Regions from separate parts of the Phascolarctobacterium succinatutens genome, predicted to be linked through region 2. Evidence: a T-box and tRNA genes for the amino acid it is inferred to sense, from the RefSeq annotation. Region 2 holds a T-box; the other holds one or more tRNA genes.

Region 1 (15,620 bases), 500 kb from region 2:
TTTTTCGTTTCTATTTGTTTTTATCGTGGCAGCAGCAATGTTCTGCTTCCACAGGCTTCATGGAGCATTCCGGGCAGATGCCTTCGCCCTCTAAAAGCTTGCTGCCCCAGGCGTACATGGCCTGCAGAATAGGAAAGAGGCTTTCGCCCCGCGGCGTCAGGCTATACTCAACCTTAGGTGGCACGACGGCGTACACCTTGCGCGCAATCAAGCCGTCACCTTCCAGCTCGCGTAATTGCTGGGTGAGCATTTTGGGTGTTGCCTCGGGGACGAGGCGGCGCAGCTCGTTGAAGCGCAAAATTTTGCCGGACAGATGCCACAGGAGCAATGCTTTATATTTGCCGCCGATAAGCTGCAGCGTGGCGGCAACGGGACAGTTGACGTTAATAGTGTCTTTCATTTGGAGTTTCCTTTCTGCAAAGAGCAAGGTGATTAAGATATAATGATGTTATGAAAAAATCATATGTCTGCCTTGCGCAGCAAAAATTATATATCTTTACAGTATCTTTTTACATACTATCTACCTAAATAGTGCGTTCTTGAAATAAAGATAGCGTTTGCTATAATAATAGCAGATAAAAATTTTTACGTCAAACAGATAGCAAGCGAAAGGAGTCACGATGAAAAAACAGTTACTTGATATAACGGGCATGAGCTGCAGTGCCTGCTCTTCGCGCATCGAAAAGGTTGTCAACAGGATGCAGGGTGTAGAGCAGATGAGCGTTAATCTGCTGAAAAATAATGCACACGTTACCTTTGACGAAAGTGTTGTGGATGAAAAAGCAATTATCGCCCGCATTGAAAAGCTGGGTTTTGGCGCGAAAGTGCATGCTGCAAATGTTGCAGCACCGGTACCTCAGCAGGATACGGCGGCACAGGAGATGGAGGAGATGCGCCAGCGTCTTATCGGCTCGCTGATTTTTGCCGGTCTTGTCTTTTATCAGCACATGGGGCGCATGTGGGGCTGGCCGCTGCCAAGCTTTATTCTGGGGCAGGAAAACGAGCTGATTAACGCTTTGCTGCAGATGCTGTGGTGTATTCCGGTGCTCTTTATCGACCGCAAGTATTTTATCCACGGTGTGCGCAATCTTTTAAGCGGTGCGCCTAATATGGATTCCCTGATTGCCGTAGGCAGCGGTGCATCGTTTATTTATGGTTTGTATTCCGTATTTGGCATGGCGTATGCCTTTGGACATAACCGTCTTGATTTGCTGCCGGGCTTTGCCGATGCTTTATATTTTGAAGCGAGTGCCGTAATTTTGGCACTTGTAACTGTCGGCAAGTTTATGGAGGCGCGGGCAAAGAGCCACACCTCTGATGCGATTAAGGCGCTGATGAATCTTACGCCGAAGACGGCGCTTGTCGAGCGTCACGGTCTGCAGGGAGAAATTCCTGTAGAGGAGGTAGTTACGGGCGATGTGCTGATTGTAAAAAGTGGTGCGTCCGTGCCCGTGGACGGCAAAATTATTGAGGGCAGCGCTGCCCTGGACGAAAGTGCGCTGACGGGTGAAAGCCTGCCGGTAGATAAAACAATCGGTGACAAGGTTATCGGCGGCACTATTAACAGAAGCGGTTACTTTAAGATGGAAGCGACTGCGATTGGCGCTGATACTGCTTTAGCGAAGATTATTGCGCTGGTGGATGAGGCAACATCTTCTAAAGCGCCTATTGCCAAGCTAGCTGATAAGGTGAGCGGCTATTTTGTGCCTGCCGTTATAGGCATTGCCGTGCTTGCGGCGGTTGTCTGGCTGGCGCTGGGCGCAAGCTGGCACTTTGCACTGACGATAGCTATTTCGGTGCTCGTCATTTCCTGCCCCTGTGCTTTGGGATTGGCAACACCGACAGCGATTATGGTAGGAACGGGGCGTGGTGCCAAGAGCGGCATTCTGATTAAATCGGCAACAGCGTTGGAAACAGCGCATAAGATTGATACCGTTATCTTAGACAAAACAGGTACGATTACAGCGGGCAAGCCGGTGGTGACGGATATTTTACCTATAAAGATTACGGAAAATGAATTGCTGGCCTTTGCCACAGGACTGGAAAAGCTGTCGGAGCATCCGTTGGGTGAAGCTATTGTTGCTGCTGCTGAAGCAAAGCAGCTTGTTTTGCCGGAAGCCGGCAATTATAAGCAAATCCCTGGTCAGGGTGTTACAGCGGAGCTTGCGGGAGCTGAATGTGCGGCAGGCAATCTCAAGCTGCTGGAGGCGTTGAATGTTGATGTCAGCAGTTTGATGGAACGGTATGACAAGCTGGCGGCTCAGGGAAAAACCCCGTTATATTTTGTCCGTGCAGGCGAGCTTTTAGGCTGTATTGCTGTTGCCGATACCGTAAAGGCTACGAGCAGGGAGGCTATCGGCAAGCTGCAGGCAATGGGCCTGCGTGTGCTGATGGTAACAGGTGATAACCGGGCGACGGCGGAGGCGATTCGCACACAGGTAGGCGTTGATGAGGCTGTTGCTCAGGTGCTGCCGCAGGATAAGGAAGCGGTGGTACGCAAGCTGCAGCAGGAAGGTCATATTGTCGCCATGGTAGGCGACGGCATTAACGATGCGCCGGCGTTGGCGCGTGCCGATGTAGGTATCGCTATCGGTGCCGGCACGGATATTGCGATTGAAGCTGCTGATATGGTTTTGATTAAAAGCGACTTGTTGGATGTGGCGAAGGCAATTTGCTTAAGCCGCAGCGTGATGACCAATATCAAGGAAAATCTTTTCTGGGCCTTTATTTATAATGCTGTCGGTATTCCGTTTGCTGCAGGTGTATTTTATACTGCCTTCGGCTGGCTGCTGAATCCGCTGATTGCAGCGGCAGCGATGAGCTGCAGCAGTGTTTCTGTTGTTACTAACGCACTAAGACTGCGTTTTATAAAATTGTAATTGCAAAGGAGATTTTATTATGACTAGGACTATTGCTATCGAAGGTATGCATTGCCAGCATTGTGTTGGCGCCGTTAAGGAAGCACTTTCTGCTGTAGCAGGTGTAACAAGTGTTGTTGTTTCCTTGGAAAACAATAATGCGGTTGTTGAGGGCACAGGCCTGGATGATGCAGTTTTGAAGGCTGCTGTTGAGGATACCGGCTTTGATGTAACCGGCATCAACTGAAAATAAGCACAAAAAACGCCGCGTAAAGCGGCGTTTAAGTTTGTAAAAAGGTCGCTGCGCAGCGGCCTTTTTCTTATGCAAATATTTCTGCTATAGCAGGCGGAAGCATGTCAAGTGCGCTTGCTGTCATAAATGCGGCAGCAATGGCTACGACGATAAAAGCAGCAGCGTGCGGATAATCCTTTTTGCGCACGGAAGAGAAGATGGCACGCAGGGATAAAAGCAGAATCAGACCCCAGATGTAGGGACCGGTTACTTCATGGAAAAATTTTTCAAACATGATAACACTCCTTGCTGGCTAAAAAATGTGTTTAAGCAGATATAGATATACATATAATAAAAAAACACCCGCAATAGCAGGTGCTGTTTTTGGATTGGTGCCTCAGCACAGAATCGAACTGTGGACACAAGGATTTTCAGTCCTTTGCTCTACCAACTGAGCTACCGAGGCGTAATGGCGACCCGGATGGGACTCGAACCCACGACCTCCGCCGTGACAGGGCGGCATTCTAACCAACTGAACCACCGGGCCATTACAATATTGAGGCAAAATGGGCAAAAAAATGGTGGGCGCTAACGGGATCGAACCGCTGACATTCTGCTTGTAAGGCAGACGCTCTCCCAGCTGAGCTAAGCGCCCGTATTTGGTGACCGGTGGGGGAATCGAACCCCCGATACCGCCGTGAAAGGGCGGTGTCTTAACCGCTTGACCAACCGGCCAAATGTGGTGACCCATGTAGGCCTCGAACCTACGACACCCTGATTAAGAGTCAGGTGCTCTACCAACTGAGCTAATGGGCCGTGGTCACGTTACTTGATTATAATACTCTATATGCAGGAAAATGTCAAGCACTTTTTTCAAAAAAACTTAAAAAATCTCCGGAAGCATAAAAACATTTGACTATGCATCTAGAAAAGCATACAATTAAAGTGTTATAGTAGGTTCTAAATTTTTTGTACGGAGGATAGACTTATGGATTACGATATTGCCGTTATTGGTGGTGGTCCTGCCGGCGTATCTGCAGCGATTACTGCAGCCAGCAAGGGACGTAAGGTTGTTCTGTTTGAAGCCCATGGCTTCAGCCCCCGTCTGCGTAGTGTAGCGCAGATTACAGATTATATGGGTATACCCGATATTTCCGGTACTGCGCTTATGGATATTTTTGTAAATCATCTCAAGCAGATGGAAGTAGATATTATTGAGGCCAAAATTATTTCTTTGCGTGAGGTAGGCGAAGGCTTTATGCTGGGTACTCCGCATGGTGAATATTCTGCGGATTCCGTAGTATTGGCAACCGGTATTTCCCGCTCTACCCTTTTCCCCGGTGAAAAGGAATTTTTGGGTAAGGGCGTAAGCTACTGCGCTGTTGTTGATGCTGATAAATATAAGGGCAAGTCCGTGGCTGCTATTGCTACAGTACCTGATGCTCTGGAAGAGGTTGAATATCTGGCAGACCAGTGCGAGCATGTATTCTTCTTCCCGCTGTATACCGGCTTTGTTCCGCCTAAAAAGAAAAATATTACCGTAGTGCTGGATAAGCCGACAGAAATTACCGGTACCGACAAGGTTACCGGCTTGCGTGCAGGCGATGATTTTTACAGCGTTAAGGCTGCCTTTGTGTTCCGTGCCAGCGACCCGCTTAACAGCTTCCTGCCGGGCCTGGAAATACGCGGCCGCAGCATTTATGTTGATGATCAGGCGCAAACAAATATTGAAGGCGTTTTTGCCGGCGGTGACTGCACAGGTCAGCCTTGGCAGGTAAACCGTGCTGCCGGTCAGGGACAAAAGGCTGCTCTTTCGGCAATCCGCTATCTTGCACGTCGCGATGAGGGAATTGACTATTAAAAATTGCAGTAAAATCTTTTATCCCGACGGGATTTATGCTACAATATAAGTTATGATAAATTATTTGGAGGCTATATTATGTTAGATTTAAAATTCGTCCGCGAAAATCCGAAGCTGGTCGAAGAGGCTGTAAAAAGCCGTAATGGCAGCCTTGATTTGACTGAATTCCTGGAACTGGATAAACAACGTCGTGAAATTACCCAACAGGTAGAAGCACTGAAAAAAGAACGCAACACTGCATCTCAGGAGATCGGCAAGCTGAAAAAAGCCGGTCAGGATGCTGCTGAGCAGATGGCTGCAGTTCGTGCTCTCGGCGATAAAATTGCTGCAGATGACAAGGAACTGAAAGAAATTGAAGAAAAAATCAAAAGCATTCTGCTGACTATTCCTAACGTTCCCGCAGAAGATGTTCCCGTAGGCAAAGATGATACCTGCAACCCGGTTATCCGCACCTGGGGCGAACCGACCAAATTTGATTTTGAACCTAAGGCTCACTGGGATATCGGTGAAAACCTGGGCATTCTGGATTTCGAACGTGGCGTTAAGGTTAGCGGTGCACGTTATGTATTCTATCGTGGCATGGGCTCCCGTCTGGAGCGTGCCGTTATCAACTTCTTCCTGGATGTACACACCAGAAAGCATGGTTATACCGAATTCTTCCCGCCGTTCATCGTTAACGGTGCAAGCATGCAGGGCACCGGCCAACTGCCGAAATTTGCCGAGGATATGTACAAGCTGGAAAACGGCGATATGTACCTGATTCCGACCGCAGAGGTTCCTGTAACCAACTATCATCGTGATGATATTCTGACCGGCGACGAACTGCCGCTGAAATATACCGCTTACAGCGCTTGCTTCCGTGCAGAAGCCGGTGCTGCAGGCCGTGATACCCGTGGCCTGATCCGTATGCATCAGTTCAATAAGGTTGAGTTGGTTAAATTCACCAAACCGGAAGAATCCTGGGCTGAGCTGGACAAGCTGACCAACGATGCTGAAGAGGTTCTGCAATTACTGGGCCTGCCGTACCATGTTGTACGTCTGTGCACCGGTGATCTTGGCTTCAGCTCTGCTACCACCTATGACCTCGAAGTATGGCTGCCGGCAGCAAACTGCTACCGTGAAATTTCTTCCTGCTCCAACTTCCTGGACTTCCAGGCACGTCGTGCCAACATCCGCTTCCGTCGTGATGCAAAATCCAAACCGGAATTTGTACATACCCTTAACGGCAGTGGTGTAGCTGTTGGCCGTACTGTTGCTGCTATTCTGGAAAACTATCAGCAGGCTGATGGCAGCGTAGTTGTTCCTGAGGTTCTGCGTCCTTACATGGGCTGCGATGTAATTCCCGCTCCGAAAAAATAATTTGCGCAGATACAGCTAAAAAAAATAAGCGTTGAAATGTCATTTAACCGGCATTTCAACGCTTTTGTTTTGCCTGCCGGATTCAGATATGTTTCTGTGTTTAATATGTTTTGTGGCGAAATTTTCGCTATTTTATGCTAGAAAATGAGCCAATCCGTGATTATTGGAAAATTTTCCCGTTCTCCTTGAAAAAAATCAATTTTTTGCCGTTTTCCTATTGTACTTTAAAATTATTGTGGTACAATCATAGAAGAAAAAATAAATGCAATAGCAAGGGGAGAGTGTTATGAGTAATAAAAAACATTTCCAAATAAGCCAACAGGCTGTAGAAAAATTAGCGGTACGTTTCGGTACGCCGCTGTTAGTGCTTTCTCTTGAGGAAATCAAAAAGAACTACAAGGTTTTGAAAAAATATATGCCGCGTGTCAAAATTCATTACGCGATTAAGGCTAATCCTCATCCGGAAATTTTGCGGGTGATGGCAGATATGGGCTCCTGCTTTGACGTAGCAAGCGACGGAGAAATCCGCACTATGCATGATATGGGTGTGGATGGCGGCCGTCTGATTTACGCTAATCCGGTAAAGACGGGCGTAGGTCTGGAGGCCTGCCGCAGCTGTGGCGTACGCAAGATGACCTTTGACAGCGCCAGTGAAATAGATAAAATAAAAAAACAGTGCCCGGATGCGACTGTACTGCTCAGACTGCGTATCGACAATTCTTCGGCACATGTTGATTTGAATAAAAAATTCGGTGCAGCGCGTGAAAATGCTCTGGCTTTGATGCAGCAGGCTAAGGAAGCAGGCTTGGATATGGCTGGCATTGCCTTTCATGTAGGCAGCCAGACTGTCAGCGCTGATCCTTATCTGCATGCGCTGGATATTGCGCGTGAGCTGTTTGAGGAGGCTGAGGCAGCAGGCCTGAAGCTGCGCATTCTTGATGTCGGCGGCGGCTTCCCTATTCCTGAGCCGAAGGTGAAATTCAATCTGCCGGAAATGCTGCGCCAAATCAATGCGCGTTTGGATGAAGATTTTGCCGATGCCGAAATTTGGGCCGAACCGGGCCGTTATATCTGCGGTACGGCGGTTAATCTGATTACCAGCGTCATCGGTGTTACCGAGCGTGGCGGTCAGCCATGGTACTTCCTTAATGAGGGCTTGTACGGAACCTTCTCCGGCGTCCTCTTTGATCAATGGGATTTCAAGCTCATCAGCTTCCGTGAGGGTGAGGAAAAGGTGGCAGCGACGTTTGCAGGACCAAGCTGCGATTCCCTGGATATTATGTTCCGCGGACGCCTGACAGTACCGCTGCAGGTTGGCGATTTGCTGCTGGTTCCCAGCTGCGGTGCCTATACCTCTGCCAGTGCAACTACTTTTAACGGTTTCAGCAAGGCTAAGTTTGTTATCTGGGAGCGCGTAAAGGCTGAGGTTGAGCCTGTGGCCGCCGTTGGCCGTGTTGAGATGAATCAGTCTGTAGCTCAGGCTGTAAAATGAAAATAGAATTATTACCGCATCAGCGTTTAACGTTGGTGCGGTTTTTATATTTTAGGAAAAACGTGACAGATGAAGTATAAAAAATACGGAGAAACGTTACAGATGGGGCATGAAAAGTACGGAAAAATGTTACGGAAAGCAATGATGAAATGCGGAAAAACGTGACAAGTCCAGGATTTTTTAGACGCAGAGAGGGCAGTCTTAACGCTCATTTTACGCAAGTATGCTTTATACTTACATTTCTATCAGCTTTACTTCTACCTTCAGTTCAGACAACAATGCCAGTAAATCGCCGAAAGTAAGCCAGACGGTAGCGGTGGTGTTATCGTTCGGATGAATACCGATGATGGCGGATAGCGGTAAGTTTTTGCTGCTGACGAAGATAACGCTTTTGCTTGTATCGTTCAACAGGCCGAAGGGAGAAACTAAGCCTGACTGCAGTCTAAGATATTTTTCCAGACGCTCTGCCGAAGCGAAGCTGAGGCGGGAGCTTGCAAGCTTTACTGCAAGCTCTTTTAGGTCAACAGGCGTAGCTGCGGGGACGGTCAGAAGAAAGTGCTGCTTACCGTTACTGTTGCGCAAAAATAAGTTTTTGCAGATAACGGCGTTGGCAGGAATATCCAGTACATCGAATTCTTCCATAGAATAAACCGGCCGGTGTTCCGTACAGGTAAACGGTATGTTCTTAGCGTTTAGCAAATCATAGATGTCATTCTTGCCGAAAATCATAGACAATCTCCTTGCAGTAATTTTTTGTGTATCAATGTAATTTATTATAAGTCAACTAAGGATTTACGGCAAGCCGCAGGCTGTCTAAAATATGGAGAAAGCTTGGCGTTCATGCTATAATAATAGCAAAGCGAAAGGCGGAAAAGATAATGCGAAAAGTTATAATATATATTTTGGCGCTGCTGGCTTTGCTGGCAGCAGGCTGCGGCAGCCAACAGCCACAGCCGAAAGAGCTGCAGCTCTGCAGCAGCATGGGCACCAAGCTGACGGAGATTATTGCCGACAGCTACAGTAAGGCTGCCGGTGTAAAAGTAAATATAAGCTATCTGCCGGGAGGCACGCAGCAGGAACGTTTGGATTACCTGCGCAAGCATAAATTTGATGTCTGGCTGGGCGGTACGAGTGAGGAGTATTTCATGGCAGATGAGCAGCATATTCTGCAGCCGTATATTGCCAAGGAATCCTACAAGGTGCCGGCAGAGCTGCGTAACCGTACAGGACAATGGACAAGCCTGTATCTTAGCTATATCGCTTTGCTGAGCAATAAAAACAATCTGCATGCCTACGGTCTGTATGCTCCGGAAACCTGGGATGAGCTTTTGGCACCGCAGCTTAAGGATGAGCTGGCGATTGCCGACTTTGATCTTGGCGGAGCAAGCTTCGGCATGATTACAAGCATTTGGCAGATGCGCGGCAAGGAGCAGGCTATGGCTTATGCAGCCAAGCTTAATGCGCAGCAGCCGGTGTATACCAAGGGCTTCGGCGAGGCGGTAGACCTTGTATATATCGGTAAAAAAACCGTTGCTGTAGTGCCGTTGGATTATGCTCTGCAAATGGAAGCGCGTCACCGCCATCTGTTTGCGACAGTAGTGAAGGATGCCAACCGTACGATGCTTACCGGTGCGGCAATGATGCGCAGCGCAGAGCATCCGGATGAGGCGCGTGCCTTTTTAGATTATCTGATGAGTGACGCGGGCGTAGAGCTGTTGCCTGCTAACGGTTATCACTATATGTGGCATGTAAAAAAATATCCCTATAATGACGGCCGTAGGGAGCTTATAGGTAATGTCCGCGTGCCGGTAGATGATTTAAGCTGGACCTCGGTCTATAAGAGTGAGATTATCCGTCAATGGCGAGGTGCGCTTTAAAGGCATAAAAAAATTGGCGCTTTTACAGCGCCAATCAGCATTATAAAACCTTATGCTTTACATGGTCCAGTGCCTGGTCAAAAAGACTGAGCACATGGCTGTCATCCAGAGAATAGATAACTTCTTTGCCATCCTTGGTAAATTTTACCAGGTTGGTGGCACGCAGCAGACGCAGCTGATGCGAAATAGCGGAATGAGTCATACCAAGGGAATCGGCAATGCAGGTAACGCACATTTCCTCGTGTGCTAACAGAGAGAGAATGCGGATACGTGTGGGATCGCTGAGAACTTTAAAAATATCTGCCATAGGCTGGATATATTTTTCGTCATCTTTGCCGGGGAAAGGCAAGGCATGATTGTGGATGTGTGTCATTTTTTTCACCTACTTTATTTTTTATTGTTTAAGCGCAGACCTTTATTGAAAAAGAATGCGAGTACTGCGTAATAAAAGAAGCCTCCGGTAGGAGTCTTGCTGATAAACCACGTCGGAAAAAGGAAAAAGCTTACACTGAGAAAGAGCAGCTGCGGCAAGCAGCCGAAAAGACAGCTGATGCCTTCCTCCTGCCATTTGCTTTTAATGTGCAGCGCACTGAAAACGCTGTAGCGTGAGGCAAAGGCTCCGAAGCAAATGCCGCTGAAGGCATAAAGAAGGAGGTTAACGATTTCGCCGAAGTTCATCTTACTTACCTTCTTTGCTGCTGAACTGCTTGAAAAAGCCGGTTTTGAGCAGCAGGCAGGCGATAACGCTGCCACCGATGGTGCTTACCAAAAACGGCGGAATAAAGAACCAGGCTACAGCCTTGCTGCCTAAAAGCAGAGTAGCCATAATCCAGGCGACGAAGCCACCGATGATACCGGTGCCGAAAATTTCACCGGCCATAGCTGCCGGCAATGTTTTGTAACGGCTGTAGGCCAGTCCGGCGAGGGCTGCACCAATCATACTGCCGGGGAAAGCCAGCAGTGAGCCTGTGCCAAGCATGTTGCGCAGACAGGCAATAATAAAGCCTATAGCAACGGCGTAATCAGGTCCCAAGAGAACCGCACCCATAACATTGATGGCATGCTGCACAGGGAAGCATTTGGAAACACCTGCCGGAATATAAATTAAATGTGCGCTTAGTGTGCCGATGGCAATCAGAAGCGCTGCTGATGTCAGCTTGCGGGTTTGCATATAAAAACCTCCATATGAAAGTTGTGTATGGCTAACAATGATATAACTATATTATAGCATTTAAATAGGTGTTTTGTGAACATATCTGAATAAATTCATAAGAAAATTTTTCAGAATATAAAAGCTTATTAAGCAGAACAGGAGTGATAAATTTGGCTTTGTTAGAAGGTATTAAGGTTGTTGATTTTTCCAAATGGCTGCCGGGACAATATTGCGGTATGCTGTTGGGTGATTACGGTGCAGATGTTATTAAGATTGAGGATTTGCAGGGTGATGCGACACGTCGCTTTTGGCCTGAAAAAACTAAAGGTATGAGCTATTGGCATTTGATGCTGAACCGCAATAAGCGAGGCGTTGCCTTGAATCTTAAAAAGGACGGCGGACGTGATTTGCTGCTGAAGCTGTTGCAAGAGGCCGATGTTTTTCTAGAGGGCTTCCGTCCGGGATATCTGGCGCGTTATGGACTGGATTATACAAGCGTGCATAAAATCAATCCGCGTCTGGTGTACTGTTCGATTACCGGCTTCGGCCAGGAATCGCATAAGCCGGCGCATGATTTGAATGTTGTGGGGCTGGCAGGCTTAAACAATCTTGATGATGTCGGCAGAGCCTGCGTATCTGAGGTGCAGGTGAGCGCCGTAGGCAGCGGTCTGAATGCTTTGAGTGCGATTTCGATGGCGCTGCTGGCGCGCGAACGTACCGGCAAGGGACAGTGGCTCGATGTCAATCTATATGCTACGGCGTTGTCTATGCAGGTGACGGGCATCAGCGCTTTGTGGGGCTGCCGGGAAACTGGTGAAAAGCCCTTTGGCCGTATAGCGCATTATTATAATATTTATCGTACCGCAGATGGCAGATATATGACAGTTGGTACTATCGAGCCTAAGTTTTGGCAACGCTTTTGCGATTTAATTGAATGTCCGGAGCTGGAAAAACGCCAATATGATTTTGCTCATGAGGAGGAGCTGCAGCAGCTGGTAGCTGCCAAAATTGCTGCTAAAACTCAGCAAGAGTGGCTGGAGCTTATCGGCGGCGCAGAATTTTGCGTAACGCCTGTATGCAGCCTGGAGGAAGCACTGGACAGTAAGCTGACGGCGCAGGAGTATATCCTGCAGGAAGCAGACAGTGATCTTGGAAGGCTGCAGTATATCGGCGGTCCGGTGAAGTTCAGTGAGGATGCAAGTACCATCCGCATGAGAGCGCCTAAGCTCGGCGAACATACGCTGGATATTTTGCAGGAACTGGGATATAATGATAATGAAATCAGCGCTTTGCATGAAGAGGGCGCAATATAGGATTTTTTGGTTGTAGTGTGTTTATGAAGCAGGAGGCCAATATGAGGAAAATATTAAAGCTTTTTATGACGTTTGTTTTTGCCTGCTGCCTGTTCGTAGGCGTTAATCCTGCAGAGGCAGGTTTAATCAGCAGAGAGCAGGAAATTGAAATGGGTCAGCAGACAGCTAAGCAGCTGGAGGCGCAATACGGCGTGTCGCAGGATGCTGCGCTGCAGGAAAGAGTTAACCGCATCGGCCAAAGACTGGCGAAAGTTTGCGGACGTGATGATATCACCTTTTCCTTCAAGGTGCTCAACAATAATGAGGTCAATGCATTAGCCTGCCCCGGCGGCTTTGTTTATGTGTATAAGGGACTGATTGACTACATGCCGACAGACATGGAGCTGGCTGGCGTTCTTGGTCATGAGGTGGGACACGTAGCCAAGAAGCATACAGTAAATGCGATTGAAAAGCAGATGTGGACCTCACTGATTCTGATAGCTGCCACCCGCGGACAGGGCATGGGACTTGTGCAGGCAGCGCAGCAGGCGTTGTTTGCCGGCTACAGCCGTACTGATGAGCGCGGTGCCGATAAGGAAGGCGTAAAAAACAGTATTGCAGCGGGCTATAACCCTTACAGCATGCTGATTACCGTGTGGAAGCTTGATGATTTGTCCAAGCAGGGCGGCGGTGCGAAATACGGTCTGTTCAGCAGCCATCCCGAGCCGGAGGAACGCGTAAAACGCGTTATGAAGCAGCTGAAGGAATATAACATTCATCCCGATGTTGTTGTTAAAGATGATGACCATGCGACTGTTACCGAGGGCAACTGGAGCTTTAACGTAAGTCAGAGTATTGGTGATACCAAGGGCAAATATCGTGCCTATATGCTTGCCGGCGGCTTGTGGAACGTGCGTCAGCGCGGACCTGTAAACCCCAACCATTTTGTGGTTTATGACAACGGCATTACGGCAGATATCTATTATGACGATATCCAGGTTTTCCGTCTGTATACTCAGGATGCAGGTGCCTTTGGCAGTGCCGGAGCTTATGCCGCAGCCTGCGTTGATATGCTGCGTGATTGGGCGCAGATAGCCAATGCTAATGATGCTAAAGCTAAGAGCAGCACCAAAAAGAAATAAGCAGATTTAGGCAATAAATAAAGCCATACCATGCTAAGCGTTTTGATTAGCGAGGTATGGCTTTTTAGTTGCTTTTAAACGGTAAGATGAGAAGGGATGCTTACAGTACCTTTTGCAGCAGATTCAGCACGTTTTTATGGGTAATTTTTTCAACGGTGCTGGCGCTGTATTTTTTAGAAAGATATTCATACACTGCACTGTAATCCTGCACGCCGTGGAGGTTGTAGGGCGGATGGCTGATGCCGTCAAAGTCGCTGCCGAAGCCGATATGGTCATCGTTGCCCATGATGTTCAGCATATAGTCGATATGGCGGTAAATGCTTTCGATGCAGGCATCGTTGTAATCGTGCTCCAAAAATTGACCGGCAAAGGTAACACCGATGAGGCCATCATTTTCGTTGATTGCCAAAATCTGCTTGTCATCCAGGTTACGCGGATGCGGGCAAAGAGCCTTGGCATTGGAATGAGTTGCGATAATGGGCTTGCTGCTGGTCTCGATAACATCCCAGAAGCCTGCGGGTGCGATGTGGGAAACGTCAACCAGCATACCGAGCTTGTTCATTTCAGCAACTACTTGGCGGCCGAAAACGGTAAGACCGCCGCCGCTGCCTTCTTCGTTAACGCCGTCGGCAATATCGTTACGGTTGCTCCAGGTAAGAGTCATTGCACGCACGCCTAAGGCGTAAAGGCAACGCAGTGCTTCCAGGCTGCCGTCGATAGCGCCGCCTTCTTCAATGGCGAGCAGGGTTGCGGCCTTGTGGTTGAGCACATCGGCTGCATCCTCTTTTGTGAGCACCTGCAGTACGTCAATACCGTCTACATGCAGCTTCTTTACCTCTTGCAGGTATTTGTCGAGCAGCTGCAGGGTGTAGCGCAGGCCGCCGTAATAACGGAATTCGCGTGTGGGTACGAAAATAGCACAGAATTGCAGACCGCCGCCGAGAGCGATTTGACGCTGAATGTCAAAATGCTGGTCATTGGCATAAAGGCTGGTGCCTTTCTTATATAATTCGGTAAGGGTATCGCAGTGACAATCACAGATAAACATAGGGAAAACTCCTTTCAGAATTTATTAAACCCCCGCGTTTCCCGAACGTGGAACAGCGGGGGTTATAATACTGTAAATTTTTACTTAACAGTTAAAGGTACTTGCTTCTTACCAACCGGTGTAGTAGTAGAAGAAGGTCATACCGATGGTAACGATCATAGCGCCGGCCATGGGGATTGCGGTGCGTTTTACCAGATCAAAGGAGGAAACGCCACCCATACCGGAAGATACTACGATAACTGCGGTAATCGGGGAGCAGTTACGCATGATGGAAGCTGCAAAGTGCATCGGCAGCAGCATCAGTACAGGGTGCAGGCCGCTGTGCGCTGCAACTGCCGGAGTAAGTGCGGCGAATGCGAAGAAGGGAGCGTTGCCACTGCCCATAACAATTGCGGATACAGCGATGATTGCTACCATAACCAGCATCATAGCCATCGGGCCGAAGCCTAAGTTTTTACTGCCGTCGATAAGAGTGGTGATAGCACCCATGGATACGAGGCCCTTAGCAAAGGTCTGACCTGCTACAACCAGGGTAATAACGTTAGCCATCTGCATACCTAAGCCGTCAAAGAAGGTCTGAATATCGCCCAGAACTTTTTGACCGTCACGCCAACGGCCGTACTCGCACATAACACCGATAGTCATGCCGATGAACATTGCCATAACGATGTTCATCTTAATAGTGGTAATCCAAAGAGAGCTGAAGGAAAGAATCAATGCCAGAGGAATTACCGGCAGGATAGCGTACCACATCGGTGCATTATCTGCTTCTTCTTCAACTTTTTCAACCTCCATAGGCTGCACTATATGACCGTCGCGTTTATCCATATATTTCTGAGTCAGGTAATGCAGAACGCCTACAACTACGAAGGCTACAGCAACGATAGGAACCTGATAATGACTCCAGTAAACTACAGGGTCAACGCCTGCGGTTTCAGCGGAGAGGATGGTACCGGTATCACTGGGGCTCCAGTCGAAGCAGAGGGTGGTTGCTACAGCAGCGGTTGCGGACAGACGGCTTACTCCCAAGCCCAACAGGATGGGGAACATGGTTACCATCAGCAGCATTGCCAGACCGGAGGCACTGTTGATGCACAGACCGATGAGCATACCGATAATCCAGGTGCCGCTCATTACCAGATAGGGGGATTTTAAAGCCATCAACGGTTTGATGGTTAAACGTACTAAAGAGCGGGAAGCGCCGATTTTATCCATATATTTAGCAAAAGCGCCTACAGACATAATGTTCAGGCCGAGTTTGCCGACATTAGAGCTGAAAGTTGCGCGGATAAATTCAAAGGCATCG
Region 2 (15,620 bases):
CTTCGGTGCTGTATGCAGCACCAGATATTTACCGCGTCGGCCCACGCTGCTGATAGTTTTGCCCACCAGTCCTTTGATAAAGGCATCAGGCTGAGGATATTTTATCAATCGCTCCAAATATATCTCTACTGCTAAAATTTTCTTTCCTTCTATATGAGGCGCAAGTGTTTTGCGCACCTGCTCCACCTCAGGCATTTCCGGCACAGGTCTTCCCCTCTTTCCGTAAAGTATCCGTTATTTTGTTTCCGCCCAGTCACGACCGCAATTAACGTCGGCCAGCAGCGGAATATCCAGTGACGCAGCACCTTCCATGGCTGTGCGCACAAGCTGCGCTACCTGCTCCTTCTCATCCTCAGTAACTTCCAGCACCAGCTCATCGTGTACCTGCAGCAAAATTCTGCTCTTGCACTGCGCCTTATCCAGCTCGCGCTGTACGGCAATCATTGCCTTCTTCATAATATCTGCGGCAGTTCCCTGAATCGGGGTGTTGATAGCGGTACGCTCCGCAAAGCTGCGCAGATTGAAATTACTGCTGCGGATTTCCGGCAGATAACGTCTGCGTCCCATCAGCGTGCTGACATAGCCTTGCTCACGTGCCTCGGCTACAATATCTTCCATATATTTTTTTACACCTGTATAGCGCTCAAAGTAGCTGGCGATATAGCCTGCTGCCTCCTTGCGGCCGACATCCAGCTGCTTGGCCAGCCCAAAGTCGCTGATACCGTAAACAATGCCGAAGTTAACAGCCTTCGCACGGCTGCGCATTTGAGGCGTTACTTCGTCAAGCGGCACACCGAAAACCTCGGCAGCGGTGCGCGCATGGATATCCTGACCATGACGGAAGGCCTCCAACAGCAGCTCATCCTGCGCAATGCAGGCCAGAATACGCAGCTCAACCTGCGAATAATCACAGCTCATCAGCAGGTCATAGCCTGCGCCCGGAACAAAAATACGGCGAATCTGTCTGCTCTCCTCCGTGCGTGCAGGAATGTTCTGCAGGTTAGGATCAGTGCTGGACAAACGGCCTGTTACCGTTACAGTCTGCTGGAAGTGCGTATGAATGCGTCCCGTTTTGGGATTAATCAACGGCTGCAGTCCTTCCAGATATGTGGATTGCAGCTTCGCCAGCTTGCGATGCTCCAGAATGGTAGCAATCAGCGGATGCTTGCCTTCCAGTGCTTCCAATACCTTGGCATCGGTAGAATAGCCTGTTTTCGTCTTTTTGATTACCGGCAGCTGCAAGCGTTCAAATAAAATCACGCCCAGCTGCTTGGGAGATTTCAGGTTAAATTCTTCGCCCGCCTGCTCCTGTGCCAATGCCTCCAGCTTGGCAATACGGTGCCCCATATCTTCGTTCAGCTGCAGCAAAAGCTCCTTGTCCGGCGTAATACCGGCAAACTCCATCTGCGCCAGCACCGGTGCCAAAGGCAGCTCAAATTCCTCGTACAGCTTAAGCTGCTGCTGCTCAGCCAACATGCTGCGCAGCTTGGATGCGAGCTGCAGCAGATTTTCGCAAGGCGTTGCCAGTACTCCCGGCAGATTGCGGCGGCTCAAATCCTCCAGACTGTAGGAACTGTGGCCGGGGTCGGCAACATAGCCTGCCAGGGCAACATCATCAACTATTCCCTGCACCTTCACCTTGCGGCACAGGCAGCATTTATAAAGCTCCTTGCTGTCTATCGTTATCTTTTTGCTGCCTGCGTCTGACAGCCAGCTGTCGAATTTATCCCAACAGCCGCTTTGCGCGTCCAGCAGATAAATTTTATTATCAGCCAAAATTTCGGCACTGCTGAAATACAGCTCCGGCAGCTGTCCTGCTACCTGCGCATGCACGGTAACAGGCTGCTTTGCTTTTCCCAAGGCTGCAAAAAGCTCCTCTGCCAGCTGCGGCGTATTGACAGCAATCTGCTGCAGGCCTTCCTGCTCAACAGCTTCACCGAAAAGGTCAAAGCTGTCCTGCGCACCGCCAAGTACCACGGCAAAGCGCTCGTACATATTGCGGAACTCCAAATCCTGCATCAGGGTGCGTGCTTCCTCCTTAATCGGCTGCAGCTCATAAGTCTGCACAGCGGTATCAACAGGTGCTTCCGTGCAGATTGTTGCCAGCTGCTTCGACAGTAAGGCAGATTCCTTGTTGTCCGTCAGCTTCGTCTTTAACGATTTGCCGGAAACCTTTTCGATATTCTCCAGCACCGTTTCCACATTACCGTATTCCTTAATCAACTTCATCGCTGTTTTAGGACCTACGCCCGGAACGCCGGGAATATTATCCGAGGTATCGCCCATCAGGCCCTTCAGCTCAATCAGCTGCTTAGGCTGCAGGCCCTCGTAATTGGCGGCAAATTCTGCCTCATCAAAAACTTGAATATCGCTGATGCCGCGCTTGGTATAAAAAACCTTGGTGCGCTTATCAATAAGCTGCAACTCATCGCGGTCACCGGTAACAATGATAACATAAACCTCCGGCGGTGCCTGCACGGCAAAAGTACCGATAATATCATCGGCCTCATAATCATCCAGCTCCAGCGTGCGTATTCCCATGCATTCCAAAACCTTCATCGCCAAAGGAAACTGCTCGCTCAGTTCGCTCGGAGTAGGCTTACGCTGCGCCTTATATTCCGCATACAGCTTGCTGCGGAATGTTTTGCGCGATTTATCAAAGGCAACCGCCATATAACGAGGCTTCACCTCATCCAAAAGCTTCAGCAGCATATTGCACAGTCCGTACACTGCTCCCGTATGGATACCCTGACGCGTAGTCAGCGGCGGCAAAGCAAAAAACGCTCTATGTATTAAGCTGCTGCCATCTATTACTAAAAATTTATCTGCCATAACTGCTCCTCCTCTATGCCGCTCACATAGAATAAACATTAATGTAATTATTATATCATAGCGAGGCAAGAAAATATGTAACTAAAATGTGGCCGCGTCAGTTTACTGTAGGAATCAAAAGGACAGACTCCACCAATTTTGTCTTACTAATTAAGTTATTCGAGCTTGGCATACCATTCAAGGGCCGCCAAGCATTCTCAAAGTCTAACTTGGTGTTGGAACCACATCTTTTTAATGGTCTGGGAGCTTACTCCACACTGAATTCCATCAAAATATTTACCATAGGGTCTGCGAGCTTTGTTTTCAAAAGCAATCATTTGTTGTGGTGTAAAGCAAATCTCATCTTCTTCGATTTCAATAGGCTTCTTTTGGAATCTAACAAGATCTATCATCTTTCCGCCGTTCAAGCTGTATGCTCTGAGCCTTGCCATTGCATCAGCACCTACCAAACTCCACGCCATTGGCCTACTACTCATTCTAGCGCTCAATACATGGCTCACATGCCCTTCTGCGCTGCATGCCACCAGTCCTTTGGCCCTACTTAATCTAGCTTGGGCAGCTTTGAAATTATTCAGAAGATAATCTAGACCATCCAATAGCCTCTTCTCATCCGCTTTGGTATCCGTTCCTTCTGCTATTTTCTTTACTAATTTCTGCAATTCTTTTGGTTTTCCTGCTGCAATCAGAGAACAAATTCTACTTCTTGCGTCTCCTGCTGCTCCTTTAAGGCATGCTGTCATCCTAAACAGGGTTTGGTTAAGATGAAAACCATCCAAAACATATTTAGACTTATCTAGGTGTGACAAGGCTGTTTTTATCCACATACCTCCATCCGCATTTATATAAATTCTTTTTATCTTATCTAAATCATAATGTTGTTCAATATATCTATATACTTGTACCCATAACCTTTTATTCTCCTTGCCTGAATATAGGCCACAGAAGTAGTGTGGATTTACTAATCTCCTGCGTTTGCTTCCAGGATATTCAGACTCTATGCCTTCGTAGACATATACCATTTTGGTAATTGTAGAATGCAATTCTCCTGCCTTCTGTAATGCAATATGGTCCTCGTCAGCATCTACATAAAGGTATTTTACTACCTTTTTCTCCCCGCTATATTTCTCTTTGGGGAAATGCAACTCATGGACTATGTCCATAACGGCCTGTTTGCTCACCATATCCAGAATGCTGGCGTTTTCACCTGCTTTCCGGTAAGAGGTCTGAGAAGCTTCTTTAAGGATACATGCCTTGGCGTCCTCACTAATACGTTCATGGCTCTCTATCTTTAGATATTTATCTAAAAGATACTCGCTCTTGCCAGTTGCCTTATGTTTAAATAGAGTTTTATGAAATATAATTGGTCCCATGGAAGTAAGTAGCTGCTTCAAGTCAGTACGAACTACATGCCATTTCTGCTTTCTTGCTTCACTTTCTACGAGGAATTGGTTGCAATCCTCCAACGTCTCAGAAATAATATCCAGACCAAACTTCAGAACTTCTTGTTGAACATCGTTAACAAAGCTAGCTATGTCTTCCGGATGGGAAATAAATTTTTCAATAGCTTTTTGCAAATTATAAGTGCCAAATGCGACAAAACGTTGTATACTAGTATGCAAAGAGAACACCTCCATTGTGTATTTGTTTTTGTTTGGTCACTTAATCATAACACAATTTGGTGTTCTCTTTTATTTTTATTTCCCGTTTTTCCTACAAAAACTTTACGCTAGCCTAAAATGTAAGAAAGGCTAAACTTCGGCATAAACTGCCGCATTGATATACATACAATACAAAAGCGCAGAACTGTCTGCATGCCGAGTTCTGCGCTAAGCTACTGTCTAAAAATATATTTTTTCTACCGGATAATAGTCGTGCAGTATTTTCCTTAAAAGTGAAAAATCATCCGATTTAAACGTCACCAGAGAATACTTGGTTTTAATATAATCTATAAAATCCTGTAAATTATCACATTTAATATAATGCTCCTGAGAATTATCCCTGATATATTTGCCGATTACATCATTAATGAGCTTAATTGTTTCCGGAGCAACATCCGACTCCGGAACAAGGTATAATTGTGAAATAATATTATTAAAGCTATAAGCCATGGGCTTATGCCAACGGCTTTGCGACAGCATAAACAAACGGGCAAAGGCAATAAGATTACGCAAGCTTTGGTTGGCACGATGTATATTGCCTTCCGTTTCACCTTCCTTCTCAAATGCAGTCAGCTTCGGCGGCACTGCCATTTCCCAGCATTGGAGCAGTTTAAGGCCCCTTTTTTCGGGAAAAACCGGATAATAGGCAATTCTCTTTTCCAAATCGCACACCTTAAGCATAATTATATCATCCTTCAAAAAGCGATCGCTGCCATCAGCATTATAAACAAAACTCCATGGCGGCAGCTCCTCGTAAGACTCCACCTGAATACGAAACTTATTGTTCATTCCTATGGCTGCCGCCAGGCTCTCACAATAAGTTTTTTGAAAAGCAATGATTTCCCTAGTGCTTGCATCTTTGCACTTATACATTGCATCATCCCTTCCTTAAATAATAGATTATATACTTATCTTCTCCCCATGCCTTTTAAGGCTACTCTCCTTTCCCTGATTATAGAAGTTATCTATTTATACTACCCCTAGTATAAATTCATAATTCTCTTTATTCAGATTCTTTTCTTTATTCGCAAAATTTATCGCTATTTTTTACGGCTATTTGAGCTTCACATATCACAAATAGCCGTAATAAATTTTTCCGTTCTCAGAGCAGTTTTAAAAACCACTTTCTTTATACATAATTATACCATAATACAGCGTTTTTGTCTAGTATTTTTGAAAATTATGCAACTTTTTTTGGATTATATCTAATCGTTATTCATATGATTCTCAGGATGCCTTTTTAATGAGCATTTTTTATTCCTCGTCTGAGCATTTATTGATTCCGGCACATAGCAAAGTCAGGCCACCCAAAGTCCAAAATAACAATCCCATCTGAGTATTGAAATAAACATGGTCAGTCAATCCGCCAATAATAATGCCTACTGTTGCCAGCACATAACCTCGTCCCATAGCCTTCAGCCACAAGCTGCGTCCATGATATGCCAGCTTCCAGCCTGCAGGCAGAAAAATTCCGAACCAGATAACAAGAAAAATCAGCAGACCATGCGCACCCAGCTCCGCCCAGATATTCAAGAAGATATTGTGGCAGTGGTACATGATAACGTTCTTGTCCGCCAGATAGAAATTATATGTAGGATAAACAAAGCGATAGCCGTACCAGCCTACTCCCAAAGGAAATTCCTCGATAATCCACTTGGTGCTCTTCAAATAAGCCATGCGCAGAGCAATCGAGGTATCACCGCCATAACCGCCGCGAATAGATTCCAGACGCTGTAGCACCGCCTGACCGCCAAGCGCCAGAGCCGCCGCCCCGCCGCCAAGGACAGGAATAAAAGCCTTACGGCAGAACAGCACGCAGAACGCCAGCAGCATCACAGCGCAGGCTACCCAGTTGCCGCGTGAATATGTATAAAGCAGGCAGACTGCTGCCAAAAGTCCTGTAATAAGAAACGTCAGACGCCATTTTTTATACGCCTTCGTCTGATTGAAAAATGCTGTACTGTAAGCCACAACCAGCACCAGATAGCCTGCCAGGATATTGGGGTTAACCAGCGTAGAGAAAACACGCACCTTCAAATCAGGGAACTGCGCCGGGTCCACCCAGATGCCCTCGGCCGTAACGCCGAAAATCTTCTGCGCAATACCGATGGCGCTCACCAACAGCGATACACCTAAAAAAGCACTGATGAGCTGCAAAGGACGCGGCAAAGTGCCGAAGCGCTGCCACACAAGCGCAAGCCTTTGCTTGACGTCAGCATTTTTCCAGGCCTCACTTTGCGTCAGCGGCTCAGCCTCGCAGGCAGTCAGATGCGCCCTGTCCTGCTCACTGCTGCGGCCGTAACGCAATAGCACAAAAAACAGTGCCGCATACTGGCCTACAACATAGATAAGATTCCAGAAGGACAAAAATCTGTCCAAGGAAAAATATACCGAACCAACCGATATCAGCAAAAGAAGATAAAACGCTCCCTGCTGCCACGGCTTCAGCACATTTTCCTGCTGCGGGAGTCCCTTAACATGCGCTACAATCACAGCACCAATAAAGGTCATCGCCACACAGAAGGAGGTAAATTCCTGTTCCAGTGGAATAACCGCCACAGTAAACAGCAGCATATACCATATTTTATTTTCGAGATAATTTGCCAGTTTTGTCATGATACACCCTAACAAAAGATTCTATTTTCTTAAACAAGCCATTAATATATCGTAGCGCAATATTTAATTGCGACGCAGATACGCCACCTTCCGCCTCGCTACGCTCGGCACCTTCCCCGAGGGGCAGGCAAGAAGGTTAGCAAACAGCCTTAACGAGCAATTAATATATCGTGTAAGGAATAGCAATTTTAGCAAATGAGTGTCCGGAACCATATGCGGGCGCATCCAAGAAGCGAGTCCGCAGGACGATGCTGATTGGCTCATGCGCGCCATGCGATAGTGTCCCAAGAAGCAAGCTCAAAGAGCGCAGCTGATTGGTTTGACACGAACCGCTAAGCGAGGGGACGTAACATATTGTTACTATCTGACAAATTTTACCGAAGCTTCGTCCTGGTTCCACACGAAATTTGCGTTGTGCCCTCAGGCACGGGAAAATTGCTTCTGACTGGAACGATATTTAATTGCGACGCAGATACTCGTTCCCGAAGTCAATAAACCTCAATATCGCCTTCAGTTCATTCTACATTTATCCGCCAGCAGCATCTTCTTAAACTCGCCCACCAGATACAGGCTGCCGCAAACACATACAACACCGTCAGTGCCTGCCCCGCGGATAGCAGCATCATACGCCGTAGCAAGATTAGCCTCCGCCACAGCATTGCTGCCCACCAGCTTCGCCAAATCCGCAGCCTCCGCAGCACGCGCACCCTCATCGGCACGCACGGTATAAACAACATCATCCTGATTAATCAGCGTTTTGATAACACCGCTCATATCCTTGTCCCCCATCATACCAAAGACAAACTGCACCTGCTTGCCGGGATAATATTTATCCAAAGCATTACGCAGAGCCTTGGCACCGTCAGGGTTATGCGCACCGTCCAGAATAATATCCGGGTTCTTGTGAATGCGCTCCAAACGTCCCGGCCAAACGGTATTGGCCACGCCCACATGCAGCGCCAGCTCGTTAATGCGGTCATCCTGCTTGCTCACCAGCTTGGCAGCCACAATAGCTACGCTCGTATTCTTAATCTGATGCTCGCCCGGCAGCTTGATTTCATAATCGGAATGATAAAAATCGCCTGCATGCAGCGTAAAGGCCTGGCCCTCCATCGAGCTTTTTACCTCCGTGCCGTGAAAAGCCTTGCCGTAAAGATAAACAGGCGCTTCCTTAAACATAGCCAGGCTTACAATAGGACCAAGAGCTTCATTGCCCTCGGCAGCGGTAACCAGAGGCACCTTCTCCTTGATAATGCCTGCCTTCTGCATAGCAATGCGCTCCAGCGTTTTGCCGCAGCGGTCGGTATGGTCCAGCGCAACATTGGTAATAACGCTGACCACCGGCGTAATTACGTTGGTGGAATCCCACAGGCCGCCCATGCCTACCTCAATAACGGCGTAATCAACCTTCTGCAGATAAAAATATAAAAACGCTGCAGCCGTCAAAATCTCAAACTGCGTCGGCTGCTCGCAGACGCCCTTTTTGACAACGCTGTCAGCAGCAACCTTTACCGCAGTAATTGCCATAGCAAAATCCTCGTCGCTGATATCCTTGCCGTTGAGGTTAATGCGTTCGTTGTACTTCACCAGATGCGGGGAAGTAAACTTGCCCACCTTCAGGTTTGCTGCCAGCAGAATACTCGTAATCATGCTGGTAACAGAGCCTTTACCGTTAGTGCCGGTTACATGCACTGTTTTAATCTTTTGCTCCGGGTTTCCCAGCTCACGCAAAAGTCCTTCAATACGCTCCATACCGAGCTTAATGCCAAATTTGCCCAGGCTGTCTAAATATGCCAGGCTTTCTGTATAATTCATTGTGCTTACGCCTCCATTAATAATTAACTAACAGTTTATTATAACATAGTTTTGCGCACTGCGTCTTGCGAAAAGCACAAAAATAGCCGCTGCGTCCCCAAGGACGAGCGACTATTTTGCTAAGCGAAATACTTATACATTATATATAGCAGCTTTTAGCTGCCAATGCAAGCCTACTGCTGTAAAGGGTCGTCCCCGTATTGGTTCGGCCCCTCCGTTCCCTTGAAGAACAGAAGATAAAGGCAGAAGAAAAGGTTAACCAGCGGCACAATCAAAAGCAGCATCCACCAGCCGCATTTATCCAAATCATGCAAGCGGCGCACGCCCATCATAATATTAGCTGCCAGCTGGAATATACCAAGCACAAAAGCGACAATCGAAAAGAGAAGATCCAGAGCGCCGAAAGTATCGGCTGCAAAGGACCAAATTCCCTGCACTACAAAAAGCACAATTGACAGGAAAAAGCTTCTGTAAATATATGACTTGCGGTTCAAGCGTCCCTCAGACGTAAAGAACAGCTCCTTGAAAACAGCTTCCTTATCCGCACTGCTGTCCTTAAACAGCAGGTCCAGGCCTTCGCCAAGATTCAAAAACTTCTTGCCTGCTCTCGGCGGTGTATTATAAGCGGCAGAACCGTTATCATCATTGCTGCCAAAACGTTCATCCGCAAACTTTTGCTGATTATCAGCAGCAAAATTATTATAGGTATTTGCCTGACCATCGGTATTATGATTTACCTGCGCAGCATCAGCCTTAGCTCCCGACTCAAAATTATCATGGCTGTCGCAAATGCTTTTTTTATAGCTTGCATCGGCACCAGAAGCAGCACCGGCTGCATCAGCAGCTCCGGCAGCCGCGGCAATTCCGCCTGCTCCCTCCTGCGGCTTTTGCTCCTGCTCCAGCTTTTGTCCGCAATTCTCGCAAAATTTGGTACCTGGTTTAATTTCACTTCCGCAATTAGTACAGAATTTAGCCATTTTCATCGCCCCCTTTTTCTTTTATTGTAACCCAAGAAGCACTGCAATTCAAGAGAGTAAAAAGCGTACGGCCGCGTCAGTTTACTGTAGGAATCAAAAGGACAGACTCCACCAATTTTGTCTTACTAATTAAGTTATTCGAGCTTGGCATACCATTCAAGGGCCGCCAAGCATTCTCAAAGTCTAACTTGGTGTTGGAACCACATCTTTTTAATGGTCTGGGAGCTTACTCCACACTGAATTCCATCAAAATATTTACCATAGGGTCTGCGAGCTTTGTTTTCAAAAGCAATCATTTGTTGTGGTGTAAAGCAAATCTCATCTTCTTCGATTTCAATAGGCTTCTTTTGGAATCTAACAAGATCTATCATCTTTCCGCCGTTCAAGCTGTATGCTCTGAGCCTTGCCATTGCATCAGCACCTACCAAACTCCACGCCATTGGCCTACTACTCATTCTAGCGCTCAATACATGGCTCACATGCCCTTCTGCGCTGCATGCCACCAGTCCTTTGGCCCTACTTAATCTAGCTTGGGCAGCTTTGAAATTATTCAGAAGATAATCTAGACCATCCAATAGCCTCTTCTCATCCGCTTTGGTATCCGTTCCTTCTGCTATTTTCTTTACTAATTTCTGCAATTCTTTTGGTTTTCCTGCTGCAATCAGAGAACAAATTCTACTTCTTGCGTCTCCTGCTGCTCCTTTAAGGCATGCTGTCATCCTAAACAGGGTTTGGTTAAGATGAAAACCATCCAAAACATATTTAGACTTATCTAGGTGTGACAAGGCTGTTTTTATCCACATACCTCCATCCGCATTTATATAAATTCTTTTTATCTTATCTAAATCATAATGTTGTTCAATATATCTATATACTTGTACCCATAACCTTTTATTCTCCTTGCCTGAATATAGGCCACAGAAGTAGTGTGGATTTACTAATCTCCTGCGTTTGCTTCCAGGATATTCAGACTCTATGCCTTCGTAGACATATACCATTTTGGTAATTGTAGAATGCAATTCTCCTGCCTTCTGTAATGCAATATGGTCCTCGTCAGCATCTACATAAAGGTATTTTACTACCTTTTTCTCCCCGCTATATTTCTCTTTGGGGAAATGCAACTCATGGACTATGTCCATAACGGCCTGTTTGCTCACCATATCCAGAATGCTGGCGTTTTCACCTGCTTTCCGGTAAGAGGTCTGAGAAGCTTCTTTAAGGATACATGCCTTGGCGTCCTCACTAATACGTTCATGGCTCTCTATCTTTAGATATTTATCTAAAAGATACTCGCTCTTGCCAGTTGCCTTATGTTTAAATAGAGTTTTATGAAATATAATTGGTCCCATGGAAGTAAGTAGCTGCTTCAAGTCAGTACGAACTACATGCCATTTCTGCTTTCTTGCTTCACTTTCTACGAGGAATTGGTTGCAATCCTCCAACGTCTCAGAAATAATATCCAGACCAAACTTCAGAACTTCTTGTTGAACATCGTTAACAAAGCTAGCTATGTCTTCCGGATGGGAAATAAATTTTTCAATAGCTTTTTGCAAATTATAAGTGCCAAATGCGACAAAACGTTGTATACTAGTATGCAAAGAGAACACCTCCATTGTGTATTTGTTTTTGTTTGGTCACTTAATCATAACACAATTTGGTGTTCTCTTTTATTTTTATTTCCCGTTTTTCCTACAAAAACTTTACGCTAGCCAGGCCTACTTGCCAAAGCTGCGCAAATACTCCTTCAACAAAAAATGAGCCTATTTCTGGGTACTGACAACAATTTCATGAGGATATTTTTGGCATTTATTACAATTTCATGAGCCTATTTTGAGGTACTCACTACATTTTCATGAGGACATTTTAATATCCGCCAACTCCATACCGTACACATGCAAAAACCGTACAGCCCCAAATCCTTGTGTGGCAAGGGGGTGTACGGTTTTGTACGGTTTTGTACGGTTTGTACGGTTTGTACGGTTTTATCAGAGAGTCTTCAGGTATTCCAGGCGCTCGTTAATCGCAGCCTTTTTACCGTTCAGCTCTTCAGCCTTAGCCTTCTCTTTTTCGATAACAGCCTCAGGTGCTTTAGCCAGGAAGCCGGCGTTGCCCAGCTTACCTTCAACACGGCTCAGCTCCTTGTCGATAGCAGCCAGCTCTTTATTCAGGCGGGCATTTTCCTTCTCGACATCAATCAGGCCTGCCAGCGGCAGATAAACCTCAATGCCTGCTACAACTGCAGCCATAGCATTTTCCGGTTTAGCAGCATTGTCAGCCAGCACAGTCAGCTCGCTGATAGCGCCCATCAGGTGTATGTAGTCGGCGTTAGCCTCAATGCCGTCCTTCAGGTCGGCAGCAGCCAGCATGGTTGCCGGAACCTTCTTTCCGGGCGGTACGTTTACTTCTGCACGCATGTTACGGATAGCCTTAATGCTTTCCATAATTGCGCCCATCAGACGCTCAGCCTCGTCGTCCATCAGAGCTTCGTCAGCCTCAGGCCACTTGGAAATCATAATGCTTTCTGCTTCATGCGGCAGGCATTGGTAAATTTCCTCGGTGATGAACGGCATGTACGGATGCAGCAGTTGCATAGCGCTGGTCAGTACGGTTGCCAGAACATGCTGTGCGGTTGCACGCTCTTCGGCGTTTTCTTTATTATACAGACGCGGTTTAGCAAGCTCGATGTACCAGTCGCAAACCTCGCCCCAGATGAAGTCGTAAATCATGCGGCCTGCTTCGCCAAGCTCGAACTTCTCCAGCATTTCGGTAACGCTCTTAGCGGTGTGCTGCAGACGGGAAAGAATCCATTTATCTGCCAGAGTATACGGAGCCAGCTTAGCGTTGGCATCGTAGCCTTCCATGTTCATCAGAGCGAAACGGGAAGCGTTCCAGATCTTGTTGGCAAAGTTACGGGTTGCCTCAACGCGCTCCCAGTAGAAACGCATATCGTTGCCCGGGGTGTTGCCGGTAATCAGCATAAAGCGCAGGGTATCAGCGCCGTATTGGTCAATAACCTCCAGCGGGTCGATGCCGTTGCCAAGGGATTTGGACATCTTGCGGCCCTGGCTGTCGCGAACCAGACCATGGATAAATACCTTGTCGAACGGAATCTCATGCATGAATTCCATACCCATAATCAGCATACGTGCAACCCAGAAGAAGATGATATCGTAACCGGTTACGAGTACGCTTGTCGGATAGAATTGCTTCAGCAGCGGAGTTTTATCCGGCCAGCCCATGGTAGAGAACGGCCACAGAGCGGAGCTGAACCAGGTGTCCAGTGCATCCTCGTCCTGATGGATATGTGCGCTGCCGCATTTCGGGCAGACAGTCAAATCGGTACGGCTGGCGCTCATTTCGCCGCAGTCATCGCAGTACCATACAGGAATGCGGTGGCCCCACCAAATCTGACGGGAAATACACCAGTCACGGATGTTATCCATCCAGCCGGTATAGGTTTTGGTGAAGCGTTCCGGTACGAACTGAGTACGACCGTCTTCAACGCAATCAACAGCAGCCTTAACCAAAGGCTCCATCTTAACGAACCATTGGGTGGAAACCTGAGATTCAACAGCATGGCCGCAGCGTTGGCAGTGACCAACAGCATGGGAATGCTCTTCAACCTTAACCAGATAACCGTCAGCCTTCAAATCGGCAACAATCGCCTTACGGCATTCCTCACGAGTCATGCCTTCGTACTTGCCTGCTTCTTTAGTCATAATGCCGTCCATGCCGATAACAACGATGCTCGGCAGGTTGTGGCGGATACCCATCTCATAGTCGTTAGGATCATGGGATGGAGTAATTTTTACAGCGCCGGTACCGAATTTGGTATCAACATAGCTGTCGGCGATAATAGGAATAATTCTGTCGGTAGTCGGCAGACGCAGGGTTTTGCCAACCAAATCGCCATAACGCGGGTCTTCCGGGTTAACTGCTACAGCAGTATCGCCGGGCAGAGTTTCCGGACGGGTGGTAGCAATCATCAGGCTGCGGCCTTCTTCTTCAACTACCGGGTAGTTGATGTACCAGAGATGGCCCGGGTCATCCTTATGCTCAACCTCAATATCGCTCAGTGCGGTGTTGCAGTTTACGCACCAGTTGGTGATACGGGTGCCTTTGTAAATCAGGCCCTTTTCAAACAGAGTGCAGAAAACCTCGCGAACAGCCTTGGAGCAGCCCTCATCCATAGTGAAGCGCTTACGCTCCCAGTCGCAGGAAACGCCCAGATGCTTCAGCTGGTTGATAATGCGGTCGCCGTATTGCTCCTTCCATTCCCAAACGCGTTTCAGGAACTCTTCGCGGCCCAGGTCGTAACGAGTCTTACCTTCCTCTTTTTTGATAACCTCTTCAACCTTAATCTGGGTTGCCAGGCCTGCATGGTCGTAGCCGGGCATCCACAGGGTGTTGTGGCCCATCATGCGGTGCCAGCGGATTAAAATATCCTGCAGAGTATTATCCAGCGCATGGCCCATATGCAGCTGACCGGTGATGTTCGGTGGGGGGATAACAATACTAAAGGCGTCCTTGCCCTCTTCTACTTCGGCATGAAAATAACGATGCTCTTCCCAGAATTTATACCATTTCTTCTCTACGGAAGCAGGATCATAAACCTTAGGGATATTATGCTCTTCACACATAAAAAAATTCCTCCTTAAAATAAACAAGCCCTGTCCTTTACGGACAGGGCGAATAATCGTGGTACCACCTATCTTCCTCATGCTTTTTGCACAAGGCACTCAATGCACGTAACGTGTGCGCACGTTTTTGCCTACTGCAATGTTCAGCAAAACAGCTCCCGAGCTACACTCACCTCACCGCCACACAGCTTGCACCAACCGCTGCTTCTCTTTAGTGGCTTTACGGAGATAAGCCTCTCGTTCCTTGCCTGTAGATATTTTGTTATACTCTATATCTTAGCAAGGAACAGGTGGGATTGTCAAGAGGAGAAATAAAGCAATTATTCTCACTCCCATGTTTTTTCAGCAAGTATATTGGCTATTTCTTCTGTTGAAGGCAATTCATCAATTCCCAGCAATTTGTTTAAATCAAACACTTTAACAAATCGCGCTCCACCATACGAAGTCTTTTTATATTCCGTCTGGAAAAATTGCTCAACAAAAAAGTATTTATGCGGACATCTAAGCAAATTGTAACCATACTTTTTACCATCCTCTATAGCTTCAAGTATCGTCTGCTTACGTTCATCTGTTATTTCACCCTGTTCAGCACGATACAGTAATACATTATCTGCAAATTCAGTTACAATAACAGCATTCACCTTACCTATAGCTCTTACTGCCTTATCCGTATATAAAGCTATATATGGATAGTTTTGCGGACTGTGTGCTAACGTATCATAATAAACATTTGCTTTTTTGTTAAATTGGAATGTAGTCCCAGCACCATACATCTTCATATAAGTACTTCTAGCCGAATCTTCTTTTTCAATTACATTTTTCGTAGCAGGAAGTTCGACATTTTCGCTTTCAATTATATCTTTATCAGCAGAAAGGTTTTTATTTTCACTTTCAATTGCATTTTCTATAACGGAAAGAGTTTCACTATCACTTACAACATTACCTGCAAGAGCTTTTTGCAGCATCTGAAGATATTTTTCATCGCTAATACTCCAACAGCTAGGGTGGTACAATGAAATAACATTGATTTGCTTATCTAATCGAATATAATTTTCTAACAGCCAGCGTACTCCATCTCCACA

The links. The T-box of region 2 lies ahead of M5E81_RS01885 (valine--tRNA ligase). A T-box ahead of a tRNA ligase gene usually reads a tRNA of that ligase, here a tRNA-Val.
Region 1: it encodes a tRNA-Val, which carries the amino acid that the T-box ahead of M5E81_RS01885 (valine--tRNA ligase) is inferred to sense. The anticodon was not compared.

What each region holds. Positions count from the first base shown of each region.
Region 1 covers NZ_CP097284.1:2,231,494-2,247,113, reverse strand. Annotated here, with positions in the region: gene M5E81_RS10830 (winged helix-turn-helix transcriptional regulator) at 11-400, opposite strand; gene M5E81_RS10825 (heavy metal translocating P-type ATPase) at 621-2,879, shown strand; gene M5E81_RS10820 (heavy-metal-associated domain-containing protein) at 2,899-3,105, shown strand; gene M5E81_RS10815 (hypothetical protein) at 3,179-3,385, opposite strand; tRNA gene M5E81_RS10810 (tRNA-Phe) at 3,481-3,556, opposite strand; tRNA gene M5E81_RS10805 (tRNA-Asp) at 3,561-3,637, opposite strand; tRNA gene M5E81_RS10800 (tRNA-Val) at 3,670-3,745, opposite strand; tRNA gene M5E81_RS10795 (tRNA-Glu) at 3,751-3,825, opposite strand; tRNA gene M5E81_RS10790 (tRNA-Lys) at 3,831-3,906, opposite strand; gene M5E81_RS10785 (NAD(P)/FAD-dependent oxidoreductase) at 4,079-4,951, shown strand; gene serS (serine--tRNA ligase) at 5,030-6,310, shown strand; gene M5E81_RS10775 (type III PLP-dependent enzyme) at 6,597-7,802, shown strand; gene M5E81_RS10770 (prolyl-tRNA synthetase associated domain-containing protein) at 8,037-8,531, opposite strand; gene M5E81_RS10765 (extracellular solute-binding protein) at 8,681-9,679, shown strand; gene M5E81_RS10760 (ArsR/SmtB family transcription factor) at 9,720-10,052, opposite strand; gene M5E81_RS10755 (hypothetical protein) at 10,067-10,357, opposite strand; gene thiW (energy coupling factor transporter S component ThiW) at 10,359-10,850, opposite strand; gene M5E81_RS10745 (CaiB/BaiF CoA transferase family protein) at 11,003-12,145, shown strand; gene M5E81_RS10740 (M48 family metallopeptidase) at 12,187-13,266, shown strand; gene M5E81_RS10735 (dipeptidase) at 13,367-14,314, opposite strand; gene dcuC (C4-dicarboxylate transporter DcuC) at 14,423-15,620, opposite strand, start outside.
Region 2 covers NZ_CP097284.1:386,710-402,329, reverse strand. Annotated here, with positions in the region: gene mutM (bifunctional DNA-formamidopyrimidine glycosylase/DNA-(apurinic or apyrimidinic site) lyase) at 1-195, opposite strand, end outside; gene polA (DNA polymerase I) at 235-2,832, opposite strand; gene M5E81_RS01915 (ISLre2 family transposase) at 3,030-4,451, opposite strand; gene M5E81_RS01910 (hypothetical protein) at 4,671-5,279, opposite strand; gene M5E81_RS01905 (O-antigen ligase family protein) at 5,745-7,106, opposite strand; gene M5E81_RS01900 (bifunctional folylpolyglutamate synthase/dihydrofolate synthase) at 7,617-8,921, opposite strand; gene M5E81_RS01895 (DUF805 domain-containing protein) at 9,095-9,898, opposite strand; gene M5E81_RS01890 (ISLre2 family transposase) at 10,075-11,496, opposite strand; gene M5E81_RS01885 (valine--tRNA ligase) at 11,884-14,538, opposite strand; T-box leader at 14,580-14,792, opposite strand; gene M5E81_RS01880 (uracil-DNA glycosylase family protein) at 14,865-15,620, opposite strand, start outside.